DNA from 2 places in the Williamsia sp. D3 genome. Region 1 is predicted to be linked to the other one. Evidence: predicted binding sites of a transcription regulator. Region 1 holds the regulator's gene; the other holds the start of a gene.
What was found. The regulator HspR, encoded in region 1, represses chaperone genes until heat shock. The targets are predictions, from matches to a motif close to ANNTGAGTNNNNNNNACTCANNT.

Region 1 (4,424 bases):
CGCACGTGCGCACGGTGACCTCGAAGCGGGCCCGCTGCGTGCGGTGGCCGATAAGATCACCGAGACACTCACCGCGGCCGGTCTCGCCTCGTTCGGGGCCGAGGGCGACGAGTTCGACCCGGCGCTGCACGAAGCGGTGCAACATGAAGGTCAGGGATCGAACCCGGTGATCGGAACGGTGTACCGGCAAGGTTTCCGGCTCGGCGACCGGGTACTGCGCACCGCCATGGTCGTGGTGGTCGACGGTCCGGAACCGGCAGTACAGACCCCTGCGGGTCAGACCAACGAAGAATGAGCATTCCGGCCCAGGCGCACCGCGCCTGGGCCGGGATCGCTACCAAGACTTTTTGCACACAACGAGATTTGAGAAAGAGAAGGAGGTGACGCCTGGTGGCTCCTCAACGTGAGTGGCTCGAACAGGACTTCTACAAAGCGCTGGGCGTTGCATCCGATGCGTCCGCCGACGACATCAAGCGGGCCTACCGCAAGCTGGCGCGCGAACTGCATCCCGATGCGAACCCGAACGACCCGGCTGCCGAAGAACGCTTCAAGCTGGTTTCCGAGGCGCACAGCGTGCTGTCCGACCCTGCCAAGCGCAAGGAGTACGACGACACCCGGCGGATGTTCGCCGGCGCGCGCGGTCGCGGTGGTGCTGCCGGATTCCCCGGCGGCTACGGCACCACGGCCGGAGGTCAGGAGTTCAACCTCAACGATCTGTTCGGTGACGCGGCGGGCGGACCGGCCGGCGGCGCAGGCGGATTCAGCGACCTGTTCGGTGGCCTGTTCAACCGCACCGCCACCCCCCGTGGCACCCAGACGCGCAGCCGTCGCGGCAACGACCTGGAAACCGAGACCACGCTGACCTTCAAAGAAGCAGCGCTGGGTACCTCGAAAACCATCACCATCACCAGTTCGGCGCCGTGCACGAACTGTCATGGCAGTGGCGCGAAGCCCGGCACCAGTCCGCGGGTGTGCCCCACCTGCAACGGCGCCGGCGTCGTCAGCCGCAACCAGGGCGCATTCGGATTCAGCGAACCGTGTTCGGACTGCCGCGGCACCGGATCCAAGATCGACGATCCGTGCCCGGTGTGCGAGGGCGACGGCGCCACGGTCCGTACCCGCCCGATCACCGTGCGCATCCCGCCCGGTGTGTCCGACGGCGGCAGGATCCGGCTGGCCGGGCAGGGCGAAGCGGGCCTGCGCGGAGCACCGTCGGGCGACCTGTACGTCAGCGTCCACGTGTCACCCGACCGCACGTTCACCCGCAGCGGCGACGACGTGAAGGTGACCCTCCCGGTGACCTTCGCCGAACTGGTCCTCGGCACCACGGTGTCGGTACCGACACTCGACGGCAGTGTCGGGTTGAAGATCCCGCCGAACACCGTCGACGGACGCACCCTGCGGGTTCGCGGCCGCGGTGTCGCCAAACGCGCAGGCGGCGCCGGCGATCTGTTGGTGACCGTGAAGGTTGCAGTGCCGCCGAACCTCGACGACGCGGCCATCGAAGCTCTTGGCAAGTACGCCGCGGCAGAAAAGGCCAGCGGGTTCGACCCGCGTGCGAATTGGGGTAAGTGATGAGCTCCCGCCGTGAAGAACGTGAATCCGCCGATCAATCGGCGCGGATGTTCGTGATCTCGGTGGCCGCCGAACTGGCCGGCATGCACGCGCAGACACTGCGCACCTACGACCGTCTCGGGCTCGTCACCCCCCAGCGCGCGGCGGGTGGCGGGCGGCGGTATTCCAGCCGCGACGTCGAGCTGCTCCGCGAGGTGCAGCGACTGTCGCAGGACGAGGGTGTGAACCTGGCCGGCATCAAGCGCGTGATCGAGTTGACCAACCAGGTCGACGCGCTGCAGAGCCGGATCCGTGAACTGGAGGCAGAGGTCGCCGCCCATCGCGCGAGCAGTCGCGGCGAGCTCGTCCCGATGCCGCGAACCAGCGCGTTGGTCGTGTGGAAGCCGCGCCGCGAGCGCGGCGACAGATGAGCACGGTATCGGCAGGGGTCCATTCCGCCTCGCATTTCGTGAGTTTCGGTAACAGCGCCTTCGATGAGAGCGATACTCAGGTATGAGCCAGGTACTCGGGATTTCGATCACCGACCTGGAGATCGCCTCGGTGGTCGCCGATTCCGGCACCGGTGAGGTCTTGGCCCGCAACTTCGTGGAGTTGACGGGCCCTTCTCCTGAGATCGCATTCGACGCGATCTATCAGTTGGTCGAGTCAGCACCCATCACGCCATCGGCGATCACCATCGCATGCTCCGACAGCGGAATGCAGTTGGCGATCGATGACATCCTCGCCGCGAAGGTCGTGCCGGACTTCATCCTGCCGCCGAACCCGGCAGCCGACTCCTCGGCCGCGCCGATCAAACCTGCGTGGTTCGCGCGCACGACCGTGGTCGGGACCCCACTCGCGTTCGCCGAGCTCGCGACCACCCAGTTCGGTTCGCGCGGTGTTGTGGTGGTTGCCGACCTCGACACCACCGGAGCCCTGTTCACCGGCCAGTCCGTCGCACTCATCGACACCTCGGCCCGCACGGTCGTGGGGGCCAGTGCGGTGTCAGGATTCGGCGAACGGCTCCCGGTCACCGAACCCGAGGGCGCGCAGACCCTCGCCGACGCGATCGCGGTCATCCCGAACCCCAGCAACGCCGTCCACGGAGTTGTGGTGGTGGGCCCTGGCGCTCAGGTTCCCGGCGTCGCGCCGTCGCTCGAATACGCCCTGCAACTGCCCGTGCAGCTGGTCGACGATCCTCAATACGCGGCCGCCGGCGGCGCGGCCATGGTCGCCGCCGCCGCGGTCGGGCACAGTCGCGACAACAACCGATGGGTGCTGCTCTCGGCGAGCGCCGGTGCCGCGCTGCTGCTGGCCGTCGGGGTGATCATCGCGGTCGTGATGACCGGTGGCAGCAACAATCCCGAGACCGTGAGCGACGACAACTCCGTCACCGCCAAGTTCTCGAGCACCAGTACCACCACCCCTGTGACCACGTCGAAGGGGCTCTCGCGCATCTCGTCTCCGACGATCTCGGTGCCCGCGAGCAGCACTCGGACGATCCCGGCTCCGCCACCGGCGCCGCCGACCACCATCACCCAGGCGCCGCCGCCGATCACCGTGACCCAGACCCCGCCGCCTGTGGTGACAACCACTACGACATCTGAGCCGCCAGAAGAGAGTAGTGAGGAGCCGGATCCGGATCCTCCGACAGACCCGTCGGGTTCGGTGAGCGTTCCAAGCTCACCGTCCGACGCGAATATCCCGGGTGGCGGGCCGCCTCAGCCCTAGACCGGGTCGTGCTGCATCAAGCTCGCTCGGATGCCCGCGATGAGCAACCGTCTCCGGGTGGTGGCCAGCATCTCCGGTGAACCGGCGAGCAGCACTTGATGATCGGTCCAGTCGCGGTCGTAGCCGAGTACTGCGTCGGCGAGTTGGCCCTGCACTCGCTCCAGTTCGATGGTCTGATCGTGCTCGCTCGGGGTGCTCCACCAGGGATCGGTCTCGTCCTCCACCACGGTGGTGATGGTGAGCCACGGGTTGGTCGCCGCGATCTGCCACAAGAACGACAGATCGTAGAGATCGGCCGGGTACCGCGCACCGTAGAACAGGTGCACACGCGGCGCATCGACCCGCCGTGCGAGTTCGATGATCATCGCCCGCAGGGGTGCGAGCCCGGTTCCGCCCGCGATCATCAACACGTCGCGGTCGGGCATCAGGTGCAGGGTCCCGTGATTCTGCGCGAACGTCCACACGTCGCCGACCTGGGTTTCGGTGACTATCGAGTTGCTCACCGAGCCGCCCGGAACCGCTCGGACGTGGAACTCCAGCTCACCGGCGGGGTTGGCGGGGATGGACGGCGAGAGATGGCGCCATATCCGCGGCCATTGGGGTATCTGCACTTCGAGGTACTGGCCGGCCGAGTAGGTCAGCGGTGTACGGCTGAGCAGCCGCACGATGGCCAGGTCGCGGGACAACCGGTACTTCTCGGCGACCGTCGCCTGCCAGGTGGCAGGACCCTTCGCCGAATGTGCGGCGCCCCGCATCACCCCCGTGGTGAGCATCAGCGCCTGTGACACCACATTCGCGTACTCCTCGTCCCATTGGGGGCCCATCGTCGCAGCGATCTCACGGGTCAGCGCCACGAGGAATTGCTGGTAGTGCTCCTCGGTGACCCCGAACTTGCGGTGGTCGCGGCCGAGCTGCCCGAGGAAGTCCAGCAGATGGGGATGGCTGCTGCTGTCGGGGACCGTTTCGAGTACGTAGTCGATGACCCGGAACAGGGTCGCTCGCTGATGGGCCATGTTCGCCGGGAAGAGGTCTCGCAGCTCGGGGTTCATCGCGAACAGGCGCAGATAGAAGTTCGCGGTGAACCGGTCGGCATCTTGTCCCAGCACATCGCGCACCTGCAAGAGCACATGCCGTGTATG
Region 2 (4,424 bases), on a different contig from region 1:
GGATGGTGGCCAACCAACGCCCATCGGGTCGTCGTTGCCCGCTGCGATAGGTCGCAGCATGTGGCGACGTGATCACCTCGAATTGCTGTCGGAGGCCCAGGGATTCGAGTGCCCGAAGTCCGTTGCCGAAGACCGACAGTCCCGACCCGGCTGCGCGAACCTGGTCCGAGCGTTCGAACACGGTGACGTCGGCACCGTAGCGCTGTAGTCCGACGGATACGCACAATCCGCCGATGCCGGCGCCCACCACTGCGACCTTCATGATTCCTCCTACTACACCTGTAGTGCGCCTGTTCGGCCGACTCTACAGGCGTAGAGGATCTATGCAACAGTTGTAGAGTCATTGCATGACATCGGGAACGGGCGGCCAGTCGCGGGCCGGCGTCATCGCCGATACGGCCATCAGTTTGATTGCGGCCCAGGGGCTGCGCGGGCTGACCCATCGCGCTGTGGACTCGACCGCAGGAATTCCTCAAGGCTCCACGTCGTACTACGCACCGACGCGGCAGGCGCTTCTCGGCCTCGCCGCGAGCCGGCTGGCGCAGCGCAGCGGGGCAGACTCCGGCAGCAGTCTGCACGGCCTCGAGACCTCGGTGCCGGATGACGCCGGTGGCCGGATCGGCGCGCTCACCGCCGCCGCCACCGAACTGATGGACTCACTCGTCGGCCGACCGGTGGACATGCGCGCACGCTATGCGCTGCTGATCGAGTTACCGGCGGACGACGAACTACACCGCGCACTGTCAAGTGAGTCCGATGTGCAGGCGGGCGCCGCGGCCGCCATCGAACTGGTTCTGTCCCGCTTTGGTGTGAGCGACCCCGGGGAACGTGCACGCGAACTAATGCGGCTCATCGACTCCCTCGTCTTCACCCAGATCGCGACCCCGTCTCCGGACGCTCGACGAGAAGCGGTCGGGGCGCTGGCTGCCTATCTACGTGGAATCATGTGACGACGCTGTCGATGGTCAAAACGAGAATAATTGGCCGACGTCGAGGCGGAACGGCATGCGGGACCCCGCCGGCAGAATCAATACTCGAGCAGGCGCCGCCGGTATGGAGGCAGTTGCAGAAAGGCCAATCCGGCGCGCAATACCCGTAGAAATGAAGATTGTCCGATTTCAGCGATTAGCCGAAGTTCATCCTCGGGCCAGCCTCTTACGCGCACGACCCCAGTCGGTGAGAACGCTCGGGGGAGAAGTGGGGAGAGATATCGGCAACCGGTCGGCGTGACGATCAGGCCTGGTCGTTGCGGGGTCAATAGTAGGAGCGCCCGAATCTCGACAAATTTGCACCACCCGGCCGTGCGCAGCGATGTCTGCACACGGCCGGTGATGCACTGGTCAGTGCTGATGGCGAGGCGCGGAAATTGCCTAGGCGTCACTGCCGGTGACGATGGTTTCCGCGAAATCCCACAGTGCGTTGTCGATTGATTCGATAAAGTAAAATATTGCAGACAGCATTATGGTCCTTCCCGACCCTGATTTGTTGTTGTGCCCTGTGTTTCAATGAAACGGGATGAATATCCCTGTATCAGGGATATCACAATTGTGTCGACCGTCACAAGCGACTGGATAAATCGCCGCGAGTCGGGCAGTTCTCGGAGTCAACTCGGATCGCCTTTACGTCGAACTGCGATGGCTCTTGTCGTTCTTGCTGTCCCTGCCGCGCCGTCGTCGCGTGGCTGTCGGGCGTCGTGAACGATGACTTCGATCGGCCGACCGGGTCTGTCTCAGCATGAGAAGCAATTTTTTCTGCGGTGTGGCCGGTTGTCCACGCTGAGCGCGAGCGTTTGGTGAAAGATCTGAGCGACATACCTGCAGATGCTTGGGCGAAGCCATCACTGTGTCCGGGTTGGAATGTGCACGACGTTCTGGCCCACCTGGTCGACGGAGCGACGAACACCCGTCTCGGCTTCGCGCGTCGGATGATGACCAATCGGTTCGACTTCGATCGCGACAACTCGGCGGGGATAGCCCAGCAAAAGCGCGTTGATCCCCGACAGACGCTGGAAGCGTTGGGCGAGGTGATCACGTCGACCAGGACGCCGCCGGCCAACTCGAAGACGCGGCTCGTCGAGATATTTGTCCATGGTGAGGACATCCGTCGCCCGCTGGGCATTGATGCGAGCTATCCGGTGGATCCGGTGGTCGAGGCGCTGAGCTATCAGGTGAAAACCGCGGTCGGTTTCGGTGGGGGACGGGAACGGGTGGACGGGCTGCGTCTGACCGCCACCGACTCGGACGTTGTGCTCGGGGGTGCTGACGCCGATGAGGTGCGCGGGCGGGCGATCGATCTGCTTCTGGCGGTGTCGGGCCGTCCGGTTCCACCCGGCGCGTTGGTGGGGCCGGGCGCCTGGAAACTCGCGACGACCGGGTAGGTCGGCCCCGGCAAAGATCGCCACAAAAATTCTCTAGTTGAGCGGAACAGACTCAACTCTCGGTGCGTTACACCTTCTGAACGGGCACACTAGGAGCCCGTACCTGCTTGTTATTACCGAAGGAAGGTGCACGAGTGGACAGTTTCAACCCCACCACCAAGACGCAGGCCGCATTGTCGGCCGCGGTGCAGGCGGCAGCCGCCGCAGGCAACCCCGATGTTCGACCGGCTCATGTGCTCGTCGCGCTGCTCGATCAGTCCGACGGGATCGCTGCGCCGCTGCTCAAGGCGGTCGGCGTTGATCCCGCTCAGGCGCGCACGGCTGCCCAACAGCTGGTCGACCGACTGCCTAAGGCATCCGGCGCCAGCTCAACCCCGCAACTCAGTCGCGAGTCGATCGCGGCTGTCTCGGCGGCCCAGCAGCTCGCCGGCGAATTGAGCGATGAGTACGTCTCCACCGAACATCTGGTCGTCGGGCTGGCGACCGGTGACTCAGACGTTGCGAAGTTGCTCGCCAACCTGGGCGCCACTCCGCAATCGCTGCGCGATGCGTTTGTGGCCGTGCGCGGCAACGCCCGCGTCACCACCGCCGATCCAGAAGGCACGTACCAGGCGCTGGAGAAGTACTCCACCGACCTGACCGCCGCCGCACGCGAAGGCAAGCTCGATCCGGTCATCGGCCGCGACACCGAGATCCGTCGTGTGGTGCAGGTCCTCAGCCGCCGTACCAAGAACAACCCTGTTCTGATCGGTGAACCCGGCGTGGGCAAGACCGCCATCGTCGAGGGGCTCGCCCAGCGCATCATCGCCGGCGACGTCCCCGAGAGCCTGCGCGGCAAAACCGTTGTGTCCCTGGACATGGGGTCGATGGTCGCGGGTGCGAAGTATCGCGGCGAGTTCGAAGAGCGGCTGAAGGCCGTTTTAGAAGAGATCAAAGGTTCTGCGGGCCAGGTCATCACGTTCATCGATGAGCTGCACACCATCGTCGGCGCCGGTGCCACCGGCGAGGGCGCCATGGACGCGGGCAACATGATCAAGCCGATGCTGGCACGCGGTGAACTGCGGCTCGTGGGTGCCACCACGCTGAGCGAATATCGCCAGTACATAGAGAAGGACGCCGCTCTCGAACGCCGGTTCCAGCAGGTGTACGTGGGAGAACCCTCGGTCGAAGACGCCATCGGCATCTTGCGTGGGCTCAAAGAGCGCTACGAGGTGCACCATGGTGTCCGGATCACGGACTCCGCACTGGTTGCCGCGGCCACCCTGAGTGACCGCTACATCACGGCACGGTTCTTGCCCGACAAGGCAATCGACCTCGTGGACGAAGCGGCATCGCGTCTGCGCATGGAGATCGACTCCCGTCCGGTCGAGATCGACGAGGTCGAGCGTGTGGTCCGTCGACTCGAGGTCGAGGAGGTCGCGCTCGCCAAGGAAACCGATGAGGCTTCCAAGGTACGCCTGGACAAACTGCGGCAGGAACTCGCCGATCACCGTGAAAAGCTGAATGAGCTCTCCGCGCGTTGGCAGGGCGAGAAGCAGGCCATCGACGCGGTGCGAGATCTCAAGGAACGTTTGGAGCACCTCCGTGGTGAATCCGAGCGCGCCGAGCGAGACGGAGATCTAGGGCGAGCAGCAGAGCTGCGATACGGCCAGATCCCGTCGCTGGAAAAGGAACTCGCCGCCGCTGCCGCCAAGTCAGGTGCGGTCAACGGTGATGTGATGTTGCAGGAGGAGGTCGGCCCCGACGACGTGGCGCAGGTTGTCTCGGCGTGGACCGGCATCCCCGCCGGCCGCATGCTCGAAGGCGAGACCGCCAAGTTGCTGCGGATGGAAGACGAACTCGGATCGCGGGTCGTCGGTCAGAAGCAGGCCATCGAAGCGGTGTCGGATGCGGTTCGTCGCGCTCGGGCCGGTGTCGCCGACCCGAATCGTCCGCTCGGATCGTTCCTGTTCCTCGGACCCACGGGCGTCGGCAAAACCGAGCTCGCGAAGGCGCTGGCGGAGTTCCTCTTCGACGACGAACGTGCGATGGTGCGCATCGACATGAG

Region 2: the regulator HspR is predicted to act here: its motif matches at 2,413-2,435, upstream of clpB (ATP-dependent chaperone ClpB).

The regions. Positions count from the first base shown of each region.
Region 1 covers NZ_AYTE01000016.1:175,959-180,382, reverse strand. Annotated here, with positions in the region: gene grpE (nucleotide exchange factor GrpE) at 1-295, shown strand, start outside; gene dnaJ (molecular chaperone DnaJ) at 391-1,575, shown strand; gene W823_RS41615 (heat shock protein transcriptional repressor HspR) at 1,575-1,985, shown strand; gene W823_RS0128930 (hypothetical protein) at 2,068-3,285, shown strand; gene W823_RS41610 (FAD-binding oxidoreductase) at 3,282-4,424, opposite strand, start outside.
Region 2 covers NZ_AYTE01000007.1:57,258-61,681, reverse strand. Annotated here, with positions in the region: gene W823_RS36210 (FAD-dependent monooxygenase) at 1-262, opposite strand, end outside; gene W823_RS36205 (TetR/AcrR family transcriptional regulator) at 348-950, shown strand; gene W823_RS36200 (maleylpyruvate isomerase family mycothiol-dependent enzyme) at 1,745-2,377, shown strand; gene clpB (ATP-dependent chaperone ClpB) at 2,512-4,424, shown strand, end outside.